Regions from separate parts of the Gordonia sp. J1A genome, predicted to be linked through region 2. Evidence: riboswitches for the same ligand, from Rfam matches in the RefSeq annotation. Region 2 holds a riboswitch; the other holds the start of a gene.
The links. Region 2 has a riboswitch for S-adenosylmethionine ahead of ACZ5QD_RS01790 (bifunctional o-acetylhomoserine/o-acetylserine sulfhydrylase). Riboswitches for the same ligand answer to the same signal wherever they lie in the genome.
Positions count from the first base shown of each region.

Region 1 (3,405 bases), 1.8 Mb from region 2:
CGACGGTTCCGGCGTAGAACTCCCGCGGTCCTTCGACCTCCTCGATGATCCGCGCCGCGGCTTCGGTCGGTGTCCCGCAGACGGCGGGTGTGGGGGAGAGCAGCGCCGCCAGTTCCAGCGCCGTGATCGTCGGATCGGCCAGCTCTCCGGTGATCGGCGTCGCCAGATGCCAGACGTGGTTGGTGGAGATGGTCTGCGGCCGGTCGGGGATGGCGATACGGCTGCACAGCGGTTGGAGCAGGTCGCGCAGATAGTCGACGACGTACGCGTGCTCGCGCAAGTCCTTCGCCGAACGGCTGAGTTCCTCGGCGGCGTTCGGAACGGGACGGCCTGCGGCGTCGAACTTCGGGGCCGATCCCGCATAGGGAACGCATTGGAGGATGGAACCGCGTTTGCGGAGCAGGAGTTCCGGACTCGCGCCGATCAGCCAGTTGCCGTCGTGTCCCGGCGCCGCGCTCAGATCGGCGGCGAACACCGTCGACCCGCCGGCAGTGGCCGTGAATCGGCCGATCAGTTCGACCGGCTCGACGGCCCGGGTGAGCGACGCGTCCAGACTGCGAGCCACGACCACCTTCTCGGCGGCGCCCGACGCGATGGCGTCGAGTGCGCGGACGACTCGCTCGCGGTGCACCGAGTCCGGGGTCACCGAGACCTCCGCGACCACCGAGCCGTCGACCGTGGCGGGAGTGGCTGCGGGGGAGAAGTCGACCCGTTCGGGGGCGATCAGTGATGCGGGACCGCCGGTGTCGAAGCCGAGGGCGCCGCCGACGAAGTCGACGGTGCCGGCGGCGAGGGCCTCTCGCGCCTGCGCCACGGAGCCGAACGCGGCGCGCACTCCGAATCCGCGGGCGTTGAGATCGGTGTTCGACAGCAGAAACGACAGACCGGCAGGCACCTGGCCAGGTTACCCGCGAGAGGCTAGACGGACTTCGTCGCTGTGATGCGCTTCTCCCTGATCAACCGCTTGAGGAGGTCGCGGCCCGCGGATCCGGCGGAGACGGGGTCGGCGCCCGCGTCGGCACCCGACATGTTGACGCAGGTGCGACCGTCGACGCTCGAGGTCGCGTACAGCCACTGCTCGGTGTGGCCGTTCGCGGAGTCGTCACGGCTCTTGGTCTTCCACTCGCCGACGGAGGCGGTTCCGGAGCAACTGTCGGCGAACACCACCACCGTGTGTACCGGGGTCCCCGAGCCGGATTCGCCGAGCGAGGTGAGGTCGTCGGACATCTGCGACAGCACCCGGTCGTCGTCGGCGGCCCGCAGCACCACGACGGGCGCGCCGTCGTTGGTGTCGGTGACGGCGGTCCAGCCGGCGGGCACCCGGACCTCCACGGACGTCCCGCCCTTGAGCGCGAACGTCCGCGTGGTCTCCGGCGCCGCACCGGTGTCGCGGTCGGAGTCCCAGGGGGCGAGGATCAGCAGCGTCGTCAGTCCGGCGACCACCAGTGCGGTCACCGCCACGATGCCGAAGAACATCGGCTTCGGACCCTTCACCGGCGGCTGCTGCGGCCACGGGCCGGGCGGGAAGGGGTTCGGTGCGTACGGCGGCTGCGCGGGTCCGTACCGGTGGGGCGGCCCGTACGGCGACGGCTGTGGCGGTTGTGTCAGGGGCGGTTGTGGCAGGGGCCGGCCGGGAGCGCCGCTCGGATACTGCGGGTCGGACGGATGAACCACGGGAGGCCTTTCTGAACAGGGATGTTGAAACCACGCTAACTGCGGATCCGCCGGTGATTACACCCGCCGTGGTTTTAATGCTTTCCGCGAATGACGCGTACCGGCATCCTTGACGGCGGGTCACGAGAACCGGTGCGAAGCCCTGGCTGGCCGGTCGGCAACCCTCCACCGCGGTGGGGTGCTCCAGGTGACGACCCGGCCGGCGTCGACCGACGTCCGGCAAGTGCGGAGATCTACTGGAGTCGTGTCATGACCGCAATCCTCGACCGGGCCGTGTGCCCGGCACCCATTCGTCCCCTCGCGCCGGTGGTCGGTGCCGACACCACGGTGCCGACCACCGCAGGGGGCGAGACCGTCTACGCGAACCTCGACTACGCGGCATCGGCCCCGGCTCTCGTGTCTGTCGCGGAACGGCTCTCCGGCGCGTTGACCGAGTATGCGAGCGTGCATCGGGGCGCGGGCCATCTCTCTCAGGTCACGACAGCGCGATACGAGCAGGCTCGGGAGACCGTCCGGCGGTTCGTCGGCGGTCGAAGCGACGACACGGTGGTGTTCACGCGCAACACCACCGACGCCGTCAATCTCGCCGCGCACGTCACCCCCGGCGACGTGGTGGTGCTCGACATCGAGCACCACGCCAACCTGCTGCCCTGGACCCGGACCGGCCGTGCTCGCGTGGTGCCGGCGGCCCGCACCGTCGAAGAGACGGTGGGGCGGCTCGAAGCAGAACTCGCTGCCGCGCCCGCCGCGTTGCTCGCGATCACCGGTGCGTCGAATGTGACCGGCGAGGTGCTGCCGATCGGACGGCTGGCCGCGGCGGCGCATCGGCACGGCGCGCGCATTCTGGTGGACGCCGCGCAACTGGTCCCGCACCGCGCCGTCTCGATCGCGTCCTGGGGCATCGACTACCTCGTCTTCTCCGGCCACAAGCTGTACGCGCCGTTCGGTGCGGGCGTGCTGGTGGGCCGCGGCGACTGGCTCGATGCGGCGGAACCGTACCTGGCCGGCGGCGGCGCCACCGCCGACGTCGACCTCGACGGCGGAGTCGCGTGGCACACCGGTGCCGCTCGTCACGAAGCCGGATCTCCCAACACGCTGGGGGTGGTGGCGCTCGCAGCGGCGGCGCAGGCCCTGCAGGACATCGGTTTCGAGGAGATCGGCTATCACGAGCACCGGTTGCAGCAGCGTCTCGACGAGGGGTTGGCGCTGCTGCCCGGCGTGCATCCGCTGCGGGTCTTCGACGATGCGGCCGACCGCGTCGGCATCGCCGGCTTCACCGTGGAGAACCATTCCCCGCGCAGTGTCGCCGAATATCTGTCGGTGACGCGGGGGATCGGCGTGCGCGACGGCAAGTTCTGCGCGCATCCGCTGCTGCGGAAGCTGGGCTACCCCGACGGTGCGGTCCGGGCCAGCTTCGGTCTCGGGACGTCGTCGGACGATGTCGATCGTCTGCTGGCCGCGCTGTCGGATCTGGTGCGGCGGTAGATTTCTCGTCCGCTTTCACAGCGGGCGCGGTGGGGTTCGCGGGCGCGGGACGTACGTCCATTTATGCCGAAATTTCTCAGTTGCGGCCGGGAGTCGGCACCTCTCATACTTGCAGAGCGCAATTAGTTGATTGCAGACTGCAACGAAGAGGGATGAGAGTGAAAGCGACGCCCGAACAGCTCGACGAGATGTTCGTCGCCCTCAGCCGATACACGCGGCTCAGGGATCGGGCGCTGCACACCGGAA
Region 1 is NZ_AP041607.1:2,532,378-2,535,782, reverse strand. Features, by position in the region: gene ACZ5QD_RS11860 (isochorismate synthase) at 1-895, opposite strand, end outside; gene ACZ5QD_RS11855 (hypothetical protein) at 919-1,494, opposite strand; SAM riboswitch class IV at 1,793-1,906, shown strand; gene ACZ5QD_RS11850 (aminotransferase class V-fold PLP-dependent enzyme) at 1,924-3,159, shown strand; gene ACZ5QD_RS11845 (MarR family winged helix-turn-helix transcriptional regulator) at 3,312-3,405, shown strand, end outside.
Region 1: it holds a riboswitch for S-adenosylmethionine, as region 2 does, so the genes downstream of both, ACZ5QD_RS11850 (aminotransferase class V-fold PLP-dependent enzyme) here and ACZ5QD_RS01790 (bifunctional o-acetylhomoserine/o-acetylserine sulfhydrylase) in region 2, are expected to answer to the same signal.

Region 2 (3,405 bases):
TGGGGGCGGTTCTCGAAACGCTGGTCGAGTTCGCGGTCGCTCCGGTAGCTCAGATGCGCGATTCGGCGCGCGATACCCATTCCGATGCTGGGGGAGCGGCCGGTCCCGTAGTAGTCGCCGCCCTGCCACGCGGGATCGGACTTGATCGCCTCGATCTGGGTGGTCTGCGTGCCGATCTGATCGGCGCTGGCGCGTGCGCCCACCGCCAGCACCAGCGCGGCGCCGACCGCGTCGGGGTAGGTGACGGCCCATTCGAGGGCACGGGCACCGCCCATCGAGCCGCCCGCGACGGCGGCCAGCCGGCTGATGCCGAGTGCCTCCAGCGCGAGCGACTCCGACCGGACGAGGTCGCGAACGGTGAGCCGCGGGAAGCGTGACCCCCACGGCCTGCCGTCGGGAGCGAGGGAGCCGGGACCGGTGGAGCCGAAGCAGCCGCCGATCGCGTTCGGCGCCAACACGCACCATTCGTCGGTGTCGACCGCGCAGCCCGGCCCGATCAGTCCGTCCCACCATCCGGTCATCGAGAACTGATCGTCGGCCGGGCCGGCGACGTGCGAGTTACCGGTGAGCGCGTGCAGCGCCAACACGATGTTGTCCCGGGCCGCCGTCGGCGTGCCCCACTTCTGGAAGGCGACGGTGACGTCGGCCAGCGTGGCTCCCGAATCGAGAGTCAGATCGCCGATCGAGACGCTGACCTGAGCTCCGTCCGGACGGGTGGCCCAGTCGGGGTCGCTCACCGTCGTGGCCGGGTCGATACTGACCGACACCTGGCCTCCCTTCAGTGGACGAGACAACGGCAGTGGACGAGACAACGGCTACTTGACTCGCGCTGCCGCGGCGAACCCGGTGGTGAGGTCGGCGAGGATGTCGTCGATGCCCTCGATGCCCACGGCGAGCCGGACCAGACCCGGCGTCACACCGGCGGCCAGCTGCTCCTCCGGGGAGAGCTGGCTGTGCGTGGTGGACGCGGGGTGGATCACCAGCGAGCGGACGTCGCCGATGTTGGCGACATGGCTGTGCAGGGTCAGCGCGTTCACGAAGGCCTTGCCCGCCTCGACGCCGCCCTCGATCTCGAATCCGATGACCGCGCCGGCGCCCTTCGGCAGCAGCTTCTGCGCCCGTTCGTAGTACGGCGACGACTTGAGACCGGCGTACGAGACCGAGGTGACCTGGTCGTTGGCCTCCAAGAACTCGGCCACCTTCTGTGCATTGGAGACGTGGCGCTCCACGCGCAGGCTCAGCGTCTCGATGCCCTGAGCCAGCAGGAAGGCGTTGAACGGGGAGATGGCCGCGCCCGTGTCGCGCAGCAATTGCGTGCGCGCCTTGAGCGCGTAGGCCGGAGCCCCCAGGTCGGCGAAGACGACGCCGTTGTAACTCGGGTCCGGGGTGGTGAAGCCGGGGAACAGGTCTTCACCGTCGCGCTGGACGCGCCAGTCGAAGGTGCCGCCGTCGATGATGACGCCGCCGATCGCGGTGCCGTGACCGCCGATGTACTTGGTGGCCGAGTGCACGACGATGTCGGCCCCGTGCTCGATGGGATTCAGCAGATACGGCGTCGCGACCGTGTTGTCGACGATCAGCGGGAGGCTGTGCGCGTGTGCGACGTCCGCCACTCCGGCGATGTCGAGGACCTGATTGTGCGGGTTCGCGATGGTCTCACCGAACAGTGCGCGGGTGTTGGGCCGGATCGCCGACTTCCACGACTCGAGATCGTCGGGATCGTCGACGAACGAGACCTCGATGCCGAACTTCGGCAGCGTGTAGTGGAAGAGATTGTATGTGCCGCCGTAGATTCGGGGGCTGGAGACGACGTGTCCGCCGGCCTCGACGATGTTCTGAATCGCGTAGGTGGTGGCGGCCTGGCCGGAGGCCACCAAGAGGGCCGCGACGCCGCCGCCGAGAGCCGCGAGGCGCTGCTCGACGGTGTCCTGCGTCGGATTCATGATCCGGGTGTAGATGTTGCCCGGCTCGGCGAGCGCGAACAGGTTCGCCGCGTGGTCGGTGTTGTCGAACACGTACGACGTGGTCTGGTAGATCGGCAGTGCGCGTGTCTTGGCGGTCGCGTCGACTACCTGCCCGGCGTGCACCTGGGTGGTCTCGAAGCTCCAATTCGCGGCGTCAGACATGAGACGTCATTCTCTTTCTTCGGTCGGCGGCCCGGGGCGGGCCTCGTATGTTGGGTCCGACCCTCGGACCCGCGCTTGCTGCGGCGACTTCCGTCGCAGCCAGGTCATCACCCGGAGCACCCCACCGCGGATGGAGGGTTGCCGGTCAGCAAGCCGGGGCTGTGCGCTGACACTCATGACCTGTTGCTGAGGATATATCAACTCGATGCGGCTGTTGAAACGGCTTCACCGCCCCTGGTCGTAAATCTGTCGACTCGGTGGGCGATGTGGTAGGACCGCGCAAAAGCGGCGACCGGTGCGAGCGGTCGGTCTCGGCGCGTCGGCGCTGTGTTCAAGGAGAACTGCTGCCGCACAGGGCATTCGGCGCGGATCTGCGGAGGCGCGGCGGTGCTTGCACGATCGCTCGGTCGCTGAGCTGCTCATGGGATATGCTGGTTAAAACAGTACGCGCGTTCTGTTTGGAGCCCGCCGCGCCGAACGACCGTCCGTATTACGTTTGAGGACGAGTGGCCGGCGGTCTACTGCTGAGGAGGGCACAGAGCCATATGGGCAAGATCAAGGTCGAGGGCACCGTCGTCGAACTCGACGGCGACGAGATGACGCGAATCATCTGGCAGTTCATCAAAGAGAAGCTGATCCACCCCTACCTCGACATCGATCTGGATTACTACGACCTCGGGATCGAGAACCGCGACGCGACCGACGATCAGGTCACGGTGGACGCCGCGCACGCGATTCAGAAGCACGGTGTCGGCGTCAAGTGCGCCACCATCACCCCCGACGAGGCCCGCGTCGAGGAATTCGGTCTCAAGAAGATGTGGCGATCGCCTAACGGCACCATTCGGAACATCCTCGGCGGCACCATCTTCCGGGCTCCGATCCTGATCTCGAACGTGCCTCGGCTGGTACCCGGCTGGACCAAGCCGGTGGTCGTCGGGCGTCACGCCTTCGGCGACCAGTACCGCGCCACCGACTTCAAGGTGCCCTCGGCGGGCACGGTCACCATCACCTACACGCCCGACGACGGAAGCGAGCCGATCGAGCACGAGATCGTCCGAATCCCCGAGTCGGGTGGCGTCGTGATGGGCATGTACAACTTCAACAAGTCGATCGAGGACTTCGCGCGGGCGTCGTTCAACTACGGACTGCAGCGCAACTATCCGGTGTACCTGTCCACCAAGAACACCATCCTCAAGGCCTACGACGGCGCGTTCAAGGACATCTTCGCCGACGTCTTCGAGCGTGAGTTCAAGGCCGAGTTCGATGCCGCGGGGCTGCA
Region 2 is NZ_AP041607.1:370,364-373,768, forward strand. Features, by position in the region: gene metX (homoserine O-acetyltransferase MetX) at 1-767, opposite strand, end outside; gene ACZ5QD_RS01790 (bifunctional o-acetylhomoserine/o-acetylserine sulfhydrylase) at 816-2,126, opposite strand; SAM riboswitch class IV at 2,193-2,307, opposite strand; gene ACZ5QD_RS01795 (NADP-dependent isocitrate dehydrogenase) at 2,672-3,405, shown strand, end outside.